Regions from separate parts of the Butyrivibrio sp. AE3004 genome, predicted to be linked through region 3. Evidence: predicted binding sites of a transcription regulator. Region 3 holds the regulator's gene; each other region holds the start of a gene.
What was found. The regulator Rex, encoded in region 3, represses fermentation and respiration genes when NADH is low (regulators of the CRP and FNR family bind a similar motif). The targets are predictions, from matches to a motif close to ATTGTTAANTANTTAACAAT.
Positions count from the first base shown of each region.

Region 1: pflB (formate C-acetyltransferase) is a predicted target of Rex. The motif match lies at 4,083-4,102, and genes of this name have one in related genera.
Region 2: BV60_RS0111605 (oxidoreductase) is a predicted target of Rex. The motif match lies at 1,604-1,623, and genes of this name have one in related genera.

Region 1 covers NZ_JNLQ01000002.1:3,506,340-3,513,503, reverse strand. The annotation lists gene mgtE (magnesium transporter) at 1-1,092, opposite strand, end outside; gene BV60_RS23270 (hypothetical protein) at 1,358-1,522, shown strand; gene pflB (formate C-acetyltransferase) at 1,575-3,839, opposite strand; gene pflA (pyruvate formate-lyase-activating protein) at 4,136-4,864, opposite strand; gene hypB (hydrogenase nickel incorporation protein HypB) at 4,890-5,558, opposite strand; gene BV60_RS0118105 (Na/Pi cotransporter family protein) at 5,589-7,164, opposite strand, start outside.
Region 2 covers NZ_JNLQ01000002.1:1,967,141-1,974,304, reverse strand. The annotation lists gene ppdK (pyruvate, phosphate dikinase) at 1-417, shown strand, start outside; gene BV60_RS0111610 (LysR family transcriptional regulator) at 651-1,517, shown strand; gene BV60_RS0111605 (oxidoreductase) at 1,664-3,607, shown strand; gene preA (NAD-dependent dihydropyrimidine dehydrogenase subunit PreA) at 3,930-5,453, shown strand; gene BV60_RS0111590 (glycoside hydrolase family 3 protein) at 5,737-7,164, shown strand, end outside.
Region 3 covers NZ_JNLQ01000002.1:1,392,737-1,399,900, reverse strand. The annotation lists gene BV60_RS0109200 (bifunctional ADP-dependent NAD(P)H-hydrate dehydratase/NAD(P)H-hydrate epimerase) at 1-1,587, opposite strand, end outside; gene BV60_RS0109195 (hypothetical protein) at 1,559-2,248, opposite strand; gene BV60_RS0109190 (redox-sensing transcriptional repressor Rex) at 2,319-2,963, opposite strand; gene BV60_RS0109185 (hypothetical protein) at 3,274-3,609, shown strand; gene abc-f (ribosomal protection-like ABC-F family protein) at 3,772-5,769, opposite strand; gene bglX (beta-glucosidase BglX) at 5,876-7,164, opposite strand, start outside.

The DNA.
Region 1 (7,164 bases), 2.1 Mb from region 3:
ACAAAGTACCGCTACCCTTGCTTCCTTCCACCATACTTTGAACAGATCGCCAAATTCGATCTCTCCAAGGGACAGGCTACGGATAATTGAAACACTGGCTTGTGATCCGGCATTACCACCCGTATCCATAAGCATAGGAATATATGCTGTCAGCACAACATATGCGGACAAAGCATCAGAGAACTTCGTAATTATCGCTCCGGTAAAGGTCGCACTTATCATCAAAAACAAAAGCCATGGCATACGGTTTTTATATACATCCAGGATTCCGATTTTTGAATACGGCTTATCGGAAGGGATGATAGCTGCCATCTTCTCGATATCCTCGGTAGCCTCTTCTTCAATGATGTCGACAACGTCATCGATGGTGATGATACCGATCATTCGATTCTCGTTATCAACTACAGGCATCACGGTGAAGTCGTATTTTTTGAACATGTTGGCGGCTTCTTCCTGGTCAGTCATAGTGTTAATACTTATGACATGAGTATTCATGATGTCGCCGATTTTTTCATCGCCATCTTTAATAAGCAGATAGCGAAGTGCTACTGTACCCACCAGTATTCTCTGGTTCGTCACAACGTAACAGGTATTTACCGTTTCAGAATCAAGGCCCATTTTCCTTATTCTGGCTATGGCCTGTTCAACTGTCATGTATTCCTTGAGGTCTATATACTCCACAGTCATGATGGAACCTGCGGAATCCTCAGGATATCTAAGCAGATGATTTATATCCGCTCTGGTATCAGGCCTTGCATTCGCGAGAATCTTTTTTACTATACTTGCCGGCATCTCTTCCAAAAGGTCAGTAGCATCATCGGCCATCAGGTTGTCGATGATGTTGCCTGCTTCTTTATCGGACAGAGATTGAATAATGTACTGCTGATCCTCAATTTCGAGGTTGGCAAATACGTCCGCAGCCATGTCCTTTGGCAGGATGCGGAACATCTTTAATGAGTCTTCATTTTCCATGTCGTCCATGATAGCAGCGATATCCGCAGTATTCATATCCGCAAAAGTCTGGCGGAGTTTTGTATACTGCTTGCTCTCAAGGAGTTCACGGATTACGTCCATGATTGTATTTTCTTCCATGGGAATCTCCTTTCGGTGTGGTTTTTTATTAAGTTGGTACTTCGAGGCAGAGGATTATCGCTACTTACATGTTTAATCTTCTTCATAAAACCACCACCTTTCCTTTGGAGATTTCCCGATATGCGGGATATTTTTGAAATAGACTGTTCCGGATTCGGTAAAACAAAAATATAGATTTTTGAACTCATTTTCATTTTTACGTTCAAGAATTCATAGTTTAGAGAAACTTTGGAACACATTTTAGTGTAGCACATTTGAAGATAAAATGGCATGGGTTGTAGAAAAATATAAGAAAGAATTAAGGAGTGTGTTTTATATTTTAGTAATTGTGGAGTTCTTTAGATTAAAAAAAGAGCAGCTTCGCTGCTCTTTTTACCCTCATCCGGCGCTTTGCGCCACCTTCCCCCTTGAAAGGGGGAAGGCTTTTTAAGATACCCCCTTCAAAAGGAATGCTTTTTGAAGGGGAAGGCTTTTCAAAATAATTACATGCTCTCGTGGCAAGTACGGTTGATTACGTCAAGCTGCTGCTCTTTTGTAAGATCAATGAACTTAACAGCGTAACCTGATACACGAATTGTGAAGTTAGCATACTCAGGCTTTTCAGGATGCTCCATAGCGTCCTTAAGCTTCTCTACACCGAATACATTTACGTTAAGGTGATGAGCGCCCTGATCAAAGTATCCGTCCATTACGCTTACAAGCTTATCTGCACGCTCATCGTCATCATGTCCAAGAGCGCCGGGATTGATTGTCTGTGTATTGGAAATTCCATCAAGTGCATACTCGTAAGGAAGCTTTGCAACTGAATTAAGTGATGCAAGAAGTCCTGACTGCTCAGCGCCGTAAGCCGGGTTAGCACCGGGAGCGAAAGGAGCAAATGCAGGTCTTCCATCCGGAAGTGCACCTGTAGCCTTACCGTATACTACGTTTGATGTGATAGTAAGGATTGATGTTGTAGGCTCTGAATTTCTGTAAGTGTGGTTCTTCTTAACCTTCTTAAGGAATGTCTTGAGAAGCCATACAGCTATCTCATCAGCTCTCTCATCATCATTACCGTATTTAGGGAAGTCTCCCTCAATCTTGTAATCTACAACAAGTCCGGATTCATCACGAACTGTCTTAACCTTTGCATACTTAATAGCGCAAAGTGAATCTACAACGTGTGAGAAGCCTGCGATACCTGTAGCGAATGTACGACGTACATCTGTATCGATAAGAGCCATCTCAGCTGCTTCGTAGTAGTACTTATCATGCATGTACTGGATAAGATTCAGGATATTAACATAGAGGCTTGCAAGCCAATCCATCATCTTGTCATATTTGTGCATAACCTCATCAAAGTCAAGGTACTCTGACGTAATAGGTGCATATTCAGGACCTACCTGCATGTGGTTACCCTGCTTATCAAGGAACTTCTCATCCTTACCGCCGTTGATAGCGTAAAGAAGACACTTAGCAAGGTTAGCTCTTGCTCCGAAGAACTGCATTTCCTTACCTGTCTGGGTAGCTGATACACAGCAGCAAATGCTGTAATCATCGCCCCATACAGGACGCATAACGTCGTCATTCTCATACTGGATAGAAGATGTTGTAACAGAAATCTTAGCAGCATACTTCTTGAAGGTCTTGGGAAGTCTTGAAGAATAGAGCACTGTAAGGTTAGGCTCAGGTGAAGGTCCCATGTTCTCAAGAGTATGAAGGAAACGATAGTCATTCTTTGTAACCATATGACGCCCGTCCATACCAAGTCCACCGACCTCAAGTGTAGCCCAAACCGGGTCACCGGAGAACAGCTGATTGTAGCTGGGGATACGTGCAAATTTAACCATACGGCACTTCATAACGAGATGATCGATAAGCTCCTGTGCCTCTGACTCAGTAAGAGTACCCTCTTTGAGATCTCTTTCAATATAAATATCAAGGAATGTAGAAACACGACCAACTGACATAGCCGCACCGTTCTGTGTCTTGATAGCAGCAAGATAACCGAAGTACAGCCACTGAACAGCCTCTCTTGCATTGTTTGCAGGCTGTGAAATATCAAAGCCGTAAACTGCTGCCATTTCTTTCATTCCGCGAAGTGCACGCATCTGCTCTGCAATCTCTTCACGCTGACGGATAATATCATCTGTCATAACGCCACAGCCGCAAAGAGCAAGGTCTTCCTTCTTCTGCTCGATAAGGAAGTCAATACCGTAAAGAGCTACTCTTCTGTAGTCGCCTACGATACGTCCGCGTCCGTATGTATCCGGAAGTCCTGTAACGATGTGACTGTGACGTGCAGCCATCATCTCAGGTGTATAAGCATCAAAAACTGCCTGGTTGTGTGTTTTGTGATATTCAGTAAAAATCTTGTGGAATTTCTCATTTACTTTATAGCCGTAAGTATCAGCAGCCTGCTCAGCCATCTTGATACCGCCGTAAGGCATGAATGCTCTCTTAAGAGGCTTATCTGTCTGAAGACCTACAACCTGCTCAAGATCCTTCATTGACTCATCGATGTAACCGGGGCCATAAGCTGTAAGACTTGATACAACCTCTGTCTCACACTCAAGAACGCCACCGTTCTCACGCTCCTTCTTCTGAAGCTCCTGAAGTTTGCCCCAGAGCTTATCTGTAGCTTCTGTAGCATCAGCAAGGAAACTCTCGTCTCCGTCATACATGGTGTAATTGTTCTGGATAAATTCTCTTAAGTTAACTTCGTCAGTCCACTTATTTCCTTTGAAACCTCTCCATTGTTCTTTCATAATTTTCGCTCCTCTCTTTCGCGCCTATGATACCACCCTCAGAGTCTATAAAAAGTTGCTATTGCAACAAAAAAAATGAATAATCCGGCACGCATAATCCATACCACTATATATAGTATAGCACATCATATAAACCACAAGATATATATTTCATTATGGCACCAATTGGTATTCTTACATATACGAGCGTACTTTTCAACCAAAAACCCTCAAAAAAAGCCAAAGTTGATAACTTTTGTCAACTTTGGCACTTTTTTAACAATTTTTTTAATTTTCTTGTATGATTTTAAACTATGTTAACCCGCTCCGAGAATTTTCTTTGCGTTTGCTATTCTTTCAGCTGTCGGAGCTTCAACTCCTTCTAGCTGATAAGGAATTCCGAGCTGCTCCCACTTAAACTGTCCAAGTGAATGGTAGGGAAGAACATCAACTCTTTGAACATTTGAAAGCGTATCAAGGAAGGCTCTCGTCTCCTTAAGATACTCATCATTATCGGTTATTCCCGGAACAAGTACATGTCTTATCCACACCGGCTTCCCGATTTCAGAAAGATATCTAAGACAATCTTTTATATTGTCGTTTGGCTTTCCTGTGAGCTTTATATGCTCCTCGTTATTTATATGCTTTATATCAACCAGAAGAATATCCGTGTTCTTCATCAGTTCATTAAACTTTGAAAAGAAGGGTTCCTGTCTTGTAAAAGGTTCTGCAGCTGTATCAATGCAGGTATTTATCCCTCTCCTTTTTGCTTCTTCAAACAGTTCTGCAAGAAAATCCAATTGAAGAAGGGGTTCTCCTCCGCTGACGGTTATACCGCCTTCATCTCCCCAGTAGCTTCTGTAACGCTCGGCTTTATCAAGAAGCTCATCCACAGTTCTGATGTCATCTGATTCCGGGTTCCAGGTGTCTGCATTATGACAGTATTTACATCTGAGATTACAGCCTTTTAAAAATATGATAAAACGAACTCCCGGACCGTCTACAGATCCGAAGGTTTCTATTGAATGTATTTTTCCCGTTGTCATTTATTCCTCAATTTTTCTGCCGCTATCAGGCGTTTTTCCAATCCTCGACCTGAGCACTGAGCCATTTTGCAAATTCATCAACACCCTCACCTGTCTTTGCGCAGATTGGAATTATCTCCGCCTTAGGATTTCTCATGTGAATATATTCCTTGCATTTCTCAAGGTCAAAGTCAAAATAAGGAGCTACATCCATCTTGTTAATAAGAACAACATCGCAGATGCTGAACATAAGAGGATATTTAAGAGGCTTATCATGACCTTCCGGAACAGAAAGGATCATTGCATTCTTTGAAGCACCTGTATCAAATTCCGCAGGGCAAACCAGGTTACCGACATTCTCCAAAATAGCCAGATCAACATCGCCTTCAACAAGTGCGTCAAGTCCCTGTCTTGTCATATCAGCATCAAGATGGCACATTCCGCCTGTATGTAGCTGGATTGCTTTAACACCTGTCTCTGCTATCTTCTTTGCATCAACATCTGAGTCAATGTCTGCTTCCATAACTCCAATCTTATACTTGTCCTTAAGGGCTGCTATTGTTGCCTTAAGAGTTGTGGTCTTTCCCGATCCGGGTGATGACATGAGATTAAGAAGGAAAATCCCTTTTTCCTTAAGCTCTTTTCTAAGGAGCTCAGCTCTTTCGTCATTACTCTCAAATACGCTTCTTTTTAATTCAATAATTCTGGTACTCATATATATCCTTTCATCTGCCTTTAATTGCTTTTAATCTTCTATGTTCTTATCTTTCTTAGCCTTGTCTTTCTTCTTATCTTTTTTATCCTTGGATTTCTCTTTTGATTTATCTTTAGTCTTTCCTGTGAGCTTATCCTTAACTTTTTCAGACAGCTTATCTGCTCTGGTAACGCCGGCAGCTGCAACTGCTTCGTCAAGGATTTCTTCCTCCTCGGCATTCATAATATCAACAAGCACTGAATGTTCCTCAGCAAAAGAAGGATCAATCTCGTCTTCCTCAGACTTCTTCATGTTGGGAAGGCGATATTTTCTCTCATACATATCTACCGCATGCTCAAATTCCTGATTCTTTTCTTCCTTGAGATGCTCGATATATTCATGCGTATCAAAAAGTCCTTCGCTGACTTCAAGCAGGCAAACAGCTATATTGCTGCAGTGGTCTGCGATTCTCTCATAGTCTGTTCCAAGCTCCGATAAACTAAAGCCCATATCTATGGTACATTTACCTTTTCTGAGTCTTCTTACGTGTCTGCGCTTAACCTCCATATTGAGGCCATCTATTACTTCCTCAAGAGGTTCAACCGATTTTGCAAGCTCTAAGTCCTGATTAAGGAAGGACTGGAATGCAAGATCAAATATCTCCTTAACCGCATTTGAGAATATGCGAAGCTCTTCACTGGCCTTAGCTGAAAAATGCTCATCCTTATCATGCATGTTGCGGGCTATCTGAGCTATGTTTAATGTGTGATCGCTAATTCTCTCAAAATCCGTAATGCAGTGAAGAATTATTGAAAGGGTTCTTGAATCTGTCTCAGCAAGATGATGATTGTTTATCTGCATAAGATAGGTTCCGAGCTGATCTTCGTAGCGGTCAACCTTCTCTTCGAGACGTCTGACTTCATCAGCAACCGCAGCATCGTAATTTTCAAGAAGCGGTATAGCTTTTTCAAGGCCTTCTCTTGCAAAGTTTGCCATATCAACTGCAACCTGTTTACTCTGTTCAAGAGCAAAAGGCGGGTTTGTAAGGAATCTGGGATCCAGCTTTGTAATGCCCTGCATCTCTTCCTGCTCTTCTCTTTCCTTTTCATCAATCGGAATAGTAGCAAGTGCCATATTAACAAGGAGTCCCGAGAATGGCACCATAAGAGGTGTTGCCACAAGGTTTATAAGTGTATGAATGGAAGCTATTCCAACCATTCCTGCTGTCTCATGCATAAAAGCAAAATTAAGTGTCATATGTAATGCATAGAAAATTATCATAAAGGAAACAGCCTTTATAATATTGAAATACAAATGCATGAGAGCTGTTCTCTTACCGTTCTTATTGGCACCGAGTGAAGAAAGAATTGCTGTTATACATGTTCCAACCTCTGCGCCTACTACAACCGGCAGCGCAACGCTGTATGTTATATGGACAGATGCCGCCAGAGCCTGCATGATACCGATGGTACCGGCAGAGCTTTGAATTACCATTGTAAAAAGAACGCCCACCAAAAAACCAATTATCGGATTACTGAAGGTCATCAGTATGTTCTGGAATCCCTTGTTATTCTCAAGAGGTGATACAGCATCCGACATCATGCTCATTCCAAACATAAGCACTGAA
Region 2 (7,164 bases), 570 kb from region 3:
GAGTATGAGGTTGGTACAATGATCGAGATCCCGAGAGCTGCTCTTACAGCTGACGAGATCGCTGCAGAGGCAGATTTCTTCTGCTTCGGTACAAACGACCTTACACAGATGACATTCGGATTCTCTCGTGATGACGCTGGTAAGTTCCTTAACGCTTACTATGATGAGAAGATCTTCGAGAACGATCCTTTCGCTAAGCTTGATCAGACAGGTGTTGGTAAGCTTATGGATATGTCACTTAAGCTTGGTAAGCCCGTTAATCCTAACCTTCATGTTGGTATCTGCGGAGAGCACGGTGGAGATCCTTCATCAGTTGAGTTCTGCCACAAGATTGGCCTTGATTATGTTTCATGCTCACCTTTCCGTGTACCTGTTGCTAGACTTGCAGCAGCTCAGGCAGCTATCGCTAACAAGTAATATACAGAACAACGAAAGACCTTGTAATAAAGGCATTTACAGTGTAGAGAGTCGAAAGGCTCTCTACATTTTTTTTGTCGTATGCCTTTAATATGGGTACAAACGGTGTGTTTGAGGCCGAACATATCAGTAACTCGGTAAGCGGTTTGGCTTGCTTATTGACGGTGCTGATTGTTATGAATAAGATTATAAATAAGAGCGATGTGAAACCTGTTTAAAGGAGGTAAGCGCCTTTGGATATCAAAGACATCCGCTACTTTATGGAGTGCTACGAGACTAGAAGCATAAATAAAGCTGCCAAGGATTTGTTTATTACCCCTCAGGGTTTGGGAAAAATTCTGGACAAGCTTGAGCAGGAAATGCAGATTCAGCTTTTTGAAAGGACCAAGCAGGGGCTTGTTCCTACAGAGGCTGGTGTGTTTTTCTATGAAAAGAGCTTGAAACTATTGGCTGAGACTCAGGAATTAGAACAGGGCTTGGAGACGATCCGAAAGAAGAATGACATCTTTAATGTGGGGTATTCCTGCGGACTTATCAGGCTTCTTCCAATGAATAAGATTGAGCAGTTTCAACAGGCTATTGGCGCTACAAAGTTGTCCTTGGAAGAGAGCTCCAACCCTGATATCAAGGCAAAGCTGATAAATGGGCAGTTCGATGTGGCTCTGGTAATTGGGCGTGTGGCAGCCACAGGTTTCATTGAAAAGGAAATCGACAGTAAGAGTATGTGTGCTGTAGTTTATAAGGGACATCAGCTTTTTAAGCGGGATAGCCTTAAGATAGCGGACTTAAAGAATGAGCAACTGATAAGTCTTAATGAAAAATACCAGTCTTACACTAACCTTTTAAATTCCTGCGAACGAGAGGGATTTTACCCAGACGTGCGCATTAAAACTATGGAAGCTGCCATGATATATGAATTTGTTCGTGAAGGGCATGGAATAGGGATAGATGTTGATATTCATAACAGGGAATCTATTTCTAAGGACATTAGATTGATTCCAATTGAGGATGGAATTTCCTGGAACGTTTATGTGGCATATTCCAAGGAAAACACGAAAGAAAAGCATTTACGATATTTTTTAGACACAATAATAAGTTAATAAGTATGATAGATGTGACATCTGGTGGGTACAAACTATTTGTTTATACCCACCAATTTTTTGTTGATAGAAAGCATTCGGCGTAGGATGTTAAAATATTATCAATTTAATATTGAGTTTTTAACGAATAAGGAGGAACTCGGTTAATGGAAAGAAAATATCCACATCTTACAAGCCCGATTACAGTTGCAGGCGTAACATTCAGAAACAGAATGTTCTCAGCACCTATGGGTGGAACTGACATTACAAACGATGGTTGTATTGGACCAAAGTCTACAGCATTTTATGAACTTCGTTCAAAAGGCGGTGCTGGTGCTGTTACAGTATCAGAATGCATGGTTCACGAATCAGATGGAAGTCATGCTTACAGGCTTAATCCTACAATCTTAAATTCACTTGCATGTGCAACATACACAGCTGACGCCATCAGACGTCACGGTGGAATGCCATCTCTTGAGCTTTCACACTCAGGTATGTTCGCAGGCACATATATGACAGATAAGACAAAGCAGAAGACTATGAAGCAGTGGGGACCTATGGACACAGTCAGACCTGATGGCGTTGAAGTTCAGGGTATGACAAAGGACATGATTGATGAAATAGTAAAATCTTACGGCGATGTTGCTGCTATGGCAAAGCGTGCCGGCTTTGAGATGATTATGGTTCATGGTGGTCATGGCTGGCTTATCAACCAGTTCCTTTCACCACTTTTCAACCAGAGAACTGATGAGTACGGTGGAAGTCTGGAGAATCGTTGCAGACTTGCAAAGGAGATTATTACATCAATCCGTGAGGCAGTAGGTCCACGTTTCCCAATAGAATTAAGAATGTCAGGTTCTGAGTTTTGTGAGGGTGGTTACGGTATCGAAGAGGGCATCGAAATAGCAAAGCAGCTTGAGGATTATGTTGATATTCTTCATGTTTCAGCCGGTACATACCAGAAGACATTTGGAATCACGCATCCTTCTATGTTTGAGGAACACGGACGTAACGTAGTTCTTGCAGCAGAGATTAAGAAGCACGTTAAGGTTCCTGTAGCTACACTTGGTGGCCTTAATGATCCCGCGCAGATGGAAGAAATTATTGCATCAGGCAAGGCTGATATTGTATACATGGGACGTGCACTTCTTGCAGATCCATATCTTCCGCAGAAGATTACAGAGAATCGTGACGACGAAATCGTTCGTTGCTTAAGATGCTTTACATGTATGGCAGAGCGTGCAGCTACATCTACACGTCGTTGTACAGTAAATCCACTTATAGGTCGTGAAATTGAAGGAGATGAGGTTCTGCCGGCACCGGTTAAGAAGAAGGTTCTTGTTGCAGGTGGTGGTCCCGGCGGACTTTACGCAGCATACACAGCAGCTCGTCGCGGACACCGGGTTATCCTTTGCGAGAAGGAAGCTGAGCTTGGCGGAATCCTTAAGAGTGAGCAGGCTATTCCGTTTAAGTATGAGATGTATCAGCTCACAGGCACATACGAGAAACTTGCAAGAAAGGCTGGTGTTGAGATTCGTCTTAACACAGAGGTTACTAAGGAGTACGCAGAGAAGGAAAATGCAGATGCATTAATCATTGCAGTTGGTTCTACACCACTTGTTCCTCCAATCCCGGGGCTTGATGGAGATAACGTAGTTGTTGTAAACAATTACTATAAGGAAATGTCTAAGGTTGGAGACAACGTAGTAGTTATGGGCGGAGGACTTGCAGGCTGTGAATGTGCTGTTCATCTTGGACAGGAAGGCAAGAAGGTTTCTATCATCGAGATGAGAGACGCTCTTGCGCCGGATGCTAACGTACGTCATCGTCCGCTTCTGCTCAAGGAAATCGACAAGTATGTTGATGTTCATACAGGTCTCAAGGCTGTAAAAGTTACTGCTGAGGGTGTTCTTTGTGAAGATAAGGATGGTAAGGAAGTAATGGTTGAAGGCGCAAGCGTAATCTGTGCACTTGGCCAGCGTTCACGCAGCGATGTTGCTGATGATCTTCGTGATGCAGCTCCATTTGTACGCGTAATCGGTGATGCCGCAAAGGTTTCAACAATCACAAACGCAGTATACTGGGGATATCACGCAGCACTTGATATCTAATATAAAAGTTTTCAAAATATCGATAAAAAGTTCAAAATAGTTTTTGAAACAATTGATAAATGAAGCAAATATGCAGGATGCTCCTTAATCTATCGGGAAATGACACCTATGGGGGTTCAGAATCAGGCACCAATAAAAGGTGATATCTGGCAACTGAACTTTAATTTTTTACACTTATTTAAGATTGCGGAATAACGAAATATAGTAAAATAAAAAAGGGACGTAAACACCGATGGTTATGCAATTTATTTGAGCTTTATGACAACTTACATAAATCATGAACAAGCAATTAGATGCAGCTCACACTGTTTGAGGAGGGATTATGATTCCATTAAATATAATTAAGCGATCCGATATAATAGCATGTACAATTTGCATCGATGCACCCTGCAGCACTGCATGTAAGCATATGGATCCAGCAGGGGCACTTAAAAGCATCTGGTTTGATAACGAGGATGTGGCTGCGCTTAAACTTCCTAAAGATAATCTATGTCTTAGCTGCGATGCGCCATGCGAAAAATACTGTGTAAGGAGTGGGAGTGTTACAATTAAAACGATAATGACAAAGCTTCATGATGAAGTCAGACCAAAAGTAGAGATTGACCTTCCGGAGGATGAAGGCAGACTCTCTTGTGATCTGTGCGGGATACCTCTTGAAAATCCGTTTCTGTTATCGTCATCTGTCGTGGCATCAACATATGACATGTGTGCAAGGGCTTTTGAGGCAGGATGGGCAGGTGCATGTTTTAAGACAATATGTACGCTGGACATACACGAAGCTTCTCCGAGATTTTCAGCAATTAAAGGAGATAATGGGAGTATTATCGGCTTTAAGAATATAGAGCAGCTTTCTGATCACAGTGTGGCAGAGAACATGGAGATTTTCAGAAGATTAAAGGAAAAGTATCCGTCTAAGTTTATTCTTGCCTCTATCATGGGACAGGATGAAAAAGAATGGGAAGAGCTTTCCGGACTTTGTGAAGAAAATGGTGCAGATGCCATTGAACTTAATTTCTCGTGTCCAAATATGCAGGAAGATGGTCTTGGGAGTGATATTGGGCAAATTCCGGAACTGGTGGAGAGATATACAAGAGCAGCAAAACGTGGCACTTCAATACCGGTTCTTGCAAAGCTTACTCCAAATGTTGCAGTCATGAGTCCTGCAGCAGAAGCCGCAAAAAGAGGCGGGGCCGATGGAATTGCAGCAATTAATACCATAAAGAGCGTGGTAGGAGTAAATCCCTATACTTACGTATCAGCACCAGCTGTCAGGGGGCAGTCGGCAATAGGGGGATATAGCGGAAACGCTGTAAAACCCATAGCTTTAAGATTTATATCCGAACTTGGACAGAATGAAAAACTAAAAGGGGTTCATATTACGGGAATGGGTGGAATAGAGACCTGGAGAGATGCACTGGAATTCATTCTCATGGGAGCAGGCTCTATACAGATAACAACGGCTGTCATGCAGTATGGATATCGCATAATAGATGATTTGAAAGCCGGAATGAATTATTATCTGGCTCAATGTGGGATAAAGAATATCAGGGACATAGTTGGCGCCGGCCTTTCATCTGTCAGTGATACTACGGATGTGCTTGAAAGGGATACGATTCTTTTTCCGATATTTGACACCGCAAAATGCATCGGATGCGGAAGATGCTACATTTCATGTCAGGATGGAGGGCATCAGGCCATAAGGTTTGAGAACAGGATTCCAAAACTTGATGGCAGTAAATGTGTGGGATGTCATTTATGCCATCTTGTGTGTCCCATGGGAGCCATAGGCAAGGCATCAAAGAGAATCAAAAGGAAGTTTTCAAATGTCAATGATGCAAGTGAATGATCAGATAAATTCAGCTTTTATGGAATATGTCAGCCAATATGATATGGGCGATGTAATGATAAGCAGCAAGGTATTTCACACCATGCGGGTTGCAAAACTTTGCATGCGGATAGCTAAGAGCCTCAACCTTAGTGCCCGTTTTTCTTTTTTAGAGATTTTTATATGGTATCTGACTTTTTTGATATAGTATCATTGAATAGCAGATATAATAATTTTATTGATGGGTATAAGTCATAATATAGTAATAGGGTGCTAAAAGTATGTATGGAGGTTAACAAACAGCATGAAAAAATGGACACGAGTAAAATATCATCCCAATCTGCCATTATATGAAGGTGGAACAAAGGTTACTGCTTCTGCAGAGCATATAGAGATTTCTAAAAATGCTGCTAAAGAAGGTATGGTTTTATTAAAAAATGATAATGAAGCATTACCGCTAAAAAGAGGACAGAGAATTGCGTTATTCGGAAAGGCATCTATTGATTATGTTAAAGGTGGTGGCGGAAGCGGTGACGTAACTGTTCCTTATGTGACAAATCTGGCTGAGGGATTTACAAAGCTTCAAGGGCAGGTCGCACTTTTTGAGGATTCGATTTCTTTTTATGATGAGTACGTAAAAGCAAAATATAAGGAAGGTATTCTTCCGGGACTTATTGCTGAGCCCGAGGTTCCTTCTGAATTGTTTACAAAGGCGAGAGCTTTTACCGATACAGCGGTTGTATCATTCAGCAGATATTCAGGTGAAGGATGGGACAGAAAGAGTGACAAGGTCATAGACCGCAAACTTAAAGATGTTGATCAGAATCTTATTGATGTTACTGACAAGCTTTTTGAGCGTGGAGATTTCTATTTATCCAATGCAGAAAAGAAACTTCTTGATGATGTCAGAAAGTCTTTTGATAAGACAATTATTGTTCTGAATATTGGCGGAATGTTTGATGTTTCCTGGATAAAGGATAGTGAGGATATATGTGCGGCACTTATATCATGGCAGGGTGGTATGGAAGGTGGCTTGGCAACAGCTGAACTGCTTTGCGGCCTCGGAAATCCAAGTGGAAAGCTTTCCGATACTTTTGCAAAAGACCTGGCAGATTATCCCGGAACTGAGCATTTCCATGACTCTGACGATTATGTAGAGTATGAAGAAGACATTTACGTAGGATACAGGTATTTTGAGACAATAAAGGATGCTGCAAAAAAAGTAGTATATCCCTTTGGATATGGCCTTTCTTATACAAAATTCAGTTTGAATCGGCTAAAAGTCAGTGATGAAGATGGAAAAATATCTGTTAAAGTCAATGTTACCAATATAGGTAGTGTTCCCGGGAAAGAAGTGGTTCAGGTATATTTTTCTGCTCCGCAGGGAAAATTGGGAAAACCTGAAAGACAGCTTATAGGCTTTAAAAAGACTGACGAATTGTTACCGGGGCAGACACAGAAAGTTGTTATTGAGTTTATGGCTGATGAAATGGCTTCCTATGATGACTTGGGAAAAATAAAAAAATCAGCATATGTTCTTGAAAAAGGGAAATATAAGTTCTATGTGGGAACTGATGTAAGAAATGCAAAAAAGGCTGATACAGACTATACTCTTGATGATAACAGAATTGTTTGTCAGCTCACTGAGAAAATGGCTCCCTGTGCATTGACTAAGAGACTTCTTGCAGACGGATCCTATGAAATGCTTCAGCAGAGGGATTCTTCAAAATAC
Region 3 (7,164 bases):
ACCCTGCCTTCCGTTTTTTATCGCAGCCATATCTCCGGCAACACCGTGCATATAAGCACCAATTGCAGCAGCTTCGGTAACATTTGAAAAACCCGAAACCACAAGTGCACCAATAAGTCCTGCCAGCACATCTCCGCTTCCTGCGGTAGCCATTCCGTCATTTCCACTGAGATTAATAAAACATCTTTCTCCATCAGTAATAAGACTTCTGGCATCTTTACATATAATACACGCATGAAATTCTTTTGCAAGCTTTATGGTTTCATCTATCATACATAGTCTGCAATCATGTATGTTTTTATCTATAAGTCTGGAAAACTCAGCAAGATGAGGTGTCATAACCATATCCGCTTCGTAACCGCAAATAAGTTTTCTTGTTTCCTCATCATCAGATATTATGTTTAGCGCATCAGCATCCAAAACCAATGGGAGCTTTGCATTTTCCAAAATTATACTAAGGATTTCTCTTCCTGCCTTTCCCTTTCCGATACCCGGACCGCAAACAACGGCATCGGACCATAATAAAGCATTTAAAAGATTATCTTTTGCAGCTTTAAATACTTCGCTTTCATTTGTATCAAAGTCTTCCTCGCAATATATATCTGTCATTGCCTCTGGAAGAAGTGTTTGAACCGCAGAAAGATTTGTCTTTTCAGTAAAGACACGCACCATTCCAGCGCCGCTTCTCAGGCAGCTCTCTGCGGCCATAATACATGCTCCGCTTATTCTCTTTGACCCTGCGGCAATAAGAACTTTTCCGAAAGATCCTTTGTTACCTGCCGGATTTCTTTTCGGAAGTAAAAGCTTAGCCATTTCGGAAACATCAGGTATATCTATATATTTGAACCTTGGAGGTTCATTAAGAAATCCATCATCGGTAATTCCTATATTTACAATATGAATCTCTCCGGAATGAGCAGCCCCTGGATAAAAAGCACAGCCCATTTTCAGAAAGCCGAAGGTAACAGTTTCATCAGCACAGATTGCATGTCCCTGAACCTGACCTGTATCTGCATTTATCCCTGTAGGTATATCTGCAGAAATTACGTGAGGTGCTTTTTCATCAAAATCCTCCTTCGAGTAGTTAATCTCACATACTGCAGATTTGTAGTCACCTTCAAGATCTCTTGTGCAACCTATACCAAGCATGGCATCAACAATTACCGAACTTCTTTTAATCTCGTTATTTATACTTGAAGCATCAAAATCAATCACTGTAACACCGTAAGACAGGGCAATTTTCAGCTGCTGTTCACATGCTTTTGTTCTCTTTGAAGAAGCTGCTTTTTCATTCAGCTTGTGGTTGACAAGCACAAGAACAACAGGAATATCATCCTGATGCAGAATTCTTGCAGCAGCTATTCCGTCACCACCGTTATTTCCGCTTCCTGCAAATATCAGCACTCGTCCGCCTGCGGGCAATGACTTTTTTACATATTTGCATATAGAAAGCGCCGCCCTTTCCATCAGAACATCCTGAGGGATTCCAAAGTGATCTATCGTAGCCTGATCACATCTCTTCATTTCGGCAGCGCTTACTACATATCTTGAGTTTTTATCAACTATCGGTAAATTTTTCTTCGTCATATATTATCCCATCACGTTCTTCCATTCCCGGCTTTACAATAGGGTGCCTTCTTTCCGGATCGTATTTTAAGTCAAACAGGTCTATAACTTCAGGGCCAAATATATTGTGCATATATGAATAAACGTTAAAATTTTCTATCTCCTTTTCCTGCATCCGTATAATATTCTTTTTTAGCTGGACCCTTACCTGGGATACCCATTCATCAATCGCAGTTATTTCAACTGTATTGTCATGTATCCTTTTGTAAAATAGCTCCATAGTTTCAACCATGAGCTGATAGTTAACCTGGTATATTTCCCTGGGAAGGCCAAGCATTTCATCCTCACAGCCTTCTATTTTCTCATTACATTCCTTGATCAGCCTCGTGTGGTCATCCATTTCGGCTTCAAGCTTTTTTCTTTGTTTTGGATTTTTGTCAGCGTCATCCCTTAAAACAACAATTTCTCCAAGAAGCTTCTTTTTAAGACGTTTTATGTCTTTAATCTTCTCTCTTATTTCTTCCTGCTTTGCAACAAGCTTAATAAGCTCAGCCTCAATCCCTTTAATTTTTGCGGTCTTGGGGCTTAGTGTAAAAAGCTGTTGCCATTTTTCATCTTTGAAAAGGATAGGCACATCCTTTCCAATAAGTGCATCGGAATAATTATTGTCGCTCTTGGCCATATCGGAATCCTCATGCTCTCATCTGTAAACGCATGGTTTTAGCTGTCTTCTACCGGTCTGAAACCGATTCTTACTTTTTGTGGGAACTTTCATATCTGTCAATACTGTAAGACAGCTTCATAAGTGAATCCGAAAGATGAACATTTTCAACCTGTACATACGGTGGAACTTCAAGATCTACGTGTGCAAAATTCCAAATTGCTTTAATACCGCATTTTACAAGTTTATCAGCCATTGGAACAGCCTGATCCTTCGGGATTGTAAGAACAGCTATCTCAATTTTGTTTTCCCTTACAAAACTTTCGATCTCCTCTATGGGCCTTATCTCTATATCACGAATCTTCTTTCCGTGAAGATCCGGATTTAGATCAAATGCACCTTTAAAAATAAAACCTCTGTTAAAAAAATTATTATAACCTGATAACGCCTGCCCCAAATGTCCCGCACCTATGATAATAAGTGTGTGCTCTCTACCAAGCCCTAATATTTTTCCTATCTCTTCATAAAGATATTCTACATTGTATCCATAACCTTGCTGCCCAAAGCCTCCAAAGTTATTAAAGTCCTGTCTTATCTGAGAAGCAGTTACCTTCATGATATCGCTGAGCTCCTGAGAAGATATGCGGGTAATTCCCTGATCCTTGAGTTCTCCGAGATATCTGAAATATCGTGGCAGACGACTTATAACCGCCTGAGAAATTTCTTTTCTCGCCATGTTTCCTCCAACCATGTATTTCTCCGAATATATTGCGCTTTTAATATTTTGCTCTAAAAATCCGGATATTATAATTATACTATCTGTTAAAATATAGTCAATGTAGACAAATGAATACACAATAAGGTTTTGCTTTTATTTTTTGAAGTAAAAAAATTCTTTCAGCATAGATATTTACTGATAAAATAACTTTCGACTATAAGTGAATTTGTTTTTTCTTTAATAACAAATTTATAAATAATTTCTAATTACCCTTTATAATACAAGTATGTGACTATGTCGTTTTTTAAGTATATGAGGTCATAAAATTATGGGAATGTCTATTGGCGGATTAGGCGGATATAACGTCTACCAGGCACAGCCTATGAATATGTCTTTATCAAATCAGGCACCTGTTTCAGATGTCTATGATAAGCATAAGGCTGTGGGCGACATTGCAACAGTTGCTCCCGTTGTATACCCAAATGCACAGGAAGTGAAGGTTGGAGAAGTCGCAAGCACTGATGGTAAGGAAGAATCATTAAAGGTCAATCAGCAATTTAACCAGATTGCATCTAAGTTTGGCAGTGCTACAGTTGGTTATGGGCGTGATCTTAGCGGTTATTCCTATGGACAAAGCGGCGGATCTTTTGATGCTTTTGCCTGATATATAATTCAGGAAAGACTCGTTAGACGCTCGAAGAAATCCGGAACATCAAAATCCCGGACATATATAATCTTTCAATTTACAAACAGAGTTCTTTTAAAGTTGAAAGATTATATATGTCCGGGACTTTTTATCCTGATATTTCATGTAAATCAATGGTATTTATTCACTTAGTGTTGCCCATTCATCATAAAGAATGCCAAGTCTTTCCTCATTAGCGGTCAGTTCATCGGATAGCTTTCGTACTTTTGCAAGATCCGTTGCAACAGAAGGGTCCAGAAGTTCTTCATTAATCTTTTCATTTCTTTCCTCCAGTTTTGCAATCTCATCTTCACATTTTTTTATTGCAGCTTCCTGTTTACGTTTTCTGGCAGCTTCTTCTTTTTGTGCTTTCCAGTCTGCAGCTCCCGTACTTCCATTATCAGATGGAGCCGTCTTGGAAGCGCCTGCAAGCTTACCGAAAGAGCTACCCTGCGCAGCTTCGGAAGCATTCATATCTATTCCCCTTCCAAAGCTTGAAGCATTACCGCTTTCAGTGAGCACCCTGTTTGTCTGTTCCTCACAGTGTTCCATGTAATAATCGTAATTACCCAAATAATTAATCAATCTACCGTGAGTCAGGTCAAGTATTCTTGTAGCTGTTTTATTAATAAAATATCTGTCGTGGCTGACATAAAGTACCGTACCTTCATAGCCGCTTATAGCATCCTCAAGAATTTCCTTACTGGTTATATCCAAATGGTTTGTAGGCTCATCAAGAATCAGAAAATTCGCATCTGAAAGCATAAGCTTTGCAAGTGAAACTCTGCCCTTCTCACCGCCTGACAGATCACCTATTCTTTTAAACACATCATCTCCGGTAAACAAAAATGCGGCAAGTGTGTTTCGAATCTCTGTATTATTCATAGTAGGATATGCATCTGACAGTTCTTCAAATAAAGTTTTTTCATCATGAAGAACCTGATGTTCCTGGTCATAGTAACCAATATGTACTTTTACTCCCAGAGTTATCTCACCGTCATCCAAAGATTCCATGCCATTTATTATCTTAAGCATGGTTGTCTTTCCTGTTCCGTTATCGCCGATAATAGCAACCTTTTCACCGCGCTTTACATCAAAGCTAATGTTCTCAAACAGCTTCTCACTTCCAAAGGATTTCGATATGGAATCCACATGCATTACGTCATTTCCGCTTATACATGAAGGCGTTAACGTTATTCTCATATCATCGCGAATTTCCGAAGGCTTTTCGAGACGCTCTATCTTATCAAGCATCTTCTCTCTGCTTTCAGCTCTCTTGATACTTTTTTCTCTGTTAAACTGTTTTAATTTTTCAATAACTTCTTCCTGATGCTTTATCTCAGCCTGTTGGTTAAGGTATGCCTTGAGCTTTGCAGCTCTTATCTGCTCACGTTTTTTTGCATATGCAGTATAGTTTCCGATGTAAACATCTGCGCTTGTCTGATCTATTTCAATAACCTTCCCGGCTATTCTGTCAAGGAAATATCTATCGTGTGAAACTATTAGAACCGCACCCTTATAGTTCATAAGATAGCCCTCAAGCCATTTAATGGAATTCATATCCAGATGGTTTGTCGGCTCATCCAGAATGATCAGATCCGGACTTTGTAATAACAATTTTCCAAGAGCGACTCTTGTTTTCTGTCCGCCGGAAAGAGTGGAAATCCTCTTATCAAATTCCTCCTCTGAAAAGCCAAGTCCCTTAGCTACTCCAACAACTTCGCTTTCCCAAGCATATCCATTCTTTAACTGAAAATCATGATTCATCTGAGCATAACGTTCCATGAGTTTATCAAGTTCATCGCCTCTTAAAACGTTCATCTCCTCTTCAGCTCTTCTGATTTCCTTTTCCAGATCAATGACATCACGCTTCATTTCCCTAAGCTCTTCATAAATACTGTGAGCACTGTCAATGTTCTGATTCTGAGCAAGATAACCAACGGTTGTATCTTTAGAAAGAGTAACCGTACCGGTATCAGGTGTAAGCTCGCCTATCAGCATTCGGATAAGTGTAGTTTTTCCTGCCCCGTTTATTCCAACTATGGCTGCTTTTTCATTATCTTCAATATGAAAAGTAACACCCTTTAAAATATCTTTTCCATCAAATGACTTTGATAAGTCGTGACAATTTAAAATCATAAAATCACTCCAAAAATAATGTGTGCCCCAAAATTTTTACGGGCACACATTAGATTATCACGAATAAATATATTGAGCAAATGCCATGTACTTTATATGTCTGTACTTATTCAAGTACAAAGTCCGCTTCATTCTCCGTCGCTGAGTCGACACCTATAAATACTTTGAATTTTCCTTTTTCACTGTCATACACATTATCTATCGTCCAGAAGCGAAGCATTTCCTCATTTATTTCAAAAGCTACCTCTGCCTCTTCCCCAGGGAACAGTCTTACTTTCTTAAATCCCTTAAGTTCCATTTGGGGACGTACTCTGCTGGCAGAAATATCTCTTAAATATAACTGCATTGTCTGTGTTGCCGGTACAAGACCTGAATTTTTAACTTTTACAGACGCTGTAATTTTGTCTTTTTTCGAACCCGGGACTTCTTTTTTCAATGAAGTTTTGTCAAGAACGATATCTGAAATCTCAAATTCCGAATAAGTCAGACCGTATCCAAAGGGATATCTTGCCTCATTTGGGCAATCAAGATACCTTGTAGTAAAATCGCCTGGTCCCTCTTCAGGCTTTGGTCTTCCTGTATTAAACGCATTATAATGTATAGGCGCCTGCCCTACCACCCATGGGAAACTCATTGGAAGTTTTCCCTGAGGTGAATGTATTCCGCTTAATACATCCCATATTCCGTGTCCGCCTTCTGTTCCCGGTCTCCAGCAGATCATAAGCGCATCGGAGAGCTCCGGAATATGCTCAAGATCAAGCGGTCTTCCTGTAAAAATAAGTGTAACAAGCTTTTTAGCATTTTTTCTGATTCCATAAAAAAGCTCCATCTGTATATCCGGAAGCATGATATCAGCACGGCTTGTGGATTCTCCTGACTGTCCTAAATCCTCACCCAGGCAAAGGACAACTGTGTCTGCCCAGTTTGCAACTTCCATTGCTTCAGCGTAAAGTCTTTCATTTGTCTCTTCAAAATCATCATCGTGATATTCACCATTACCTATTACCGTATCATTGTCGAGGACGGTGCTTCCTTTTGCTACCCGCACTATTGTGTTCTGCTTATCATCCGCACTGATTGCCTTATTCATTCCAAGATAAAGACTTACTTTATCTGCCTCTCCCGCAGCCTCCATGAGTGTAACATTCTTTTCCGGATCAAGTGATAAAGCCCAAGAGCTGTGAAGCTTCTTTTCAACTGCGTAAGGACCGATAATAGCAATTTTCTTATCTTTAAGAGGAAGAGTTTCTTCCCTGTTTTCAAGAAGAACCAATGACTTTCTTACAGCATCCCTTGCAACGTTTCTGCTTTCTTCAGAAAGTGCTATTTCCTTATGTCTTTCATCACAGGCTCCATGATACGGATCTTCAAAAAGGCCCAGATCGTTTTTAAGAT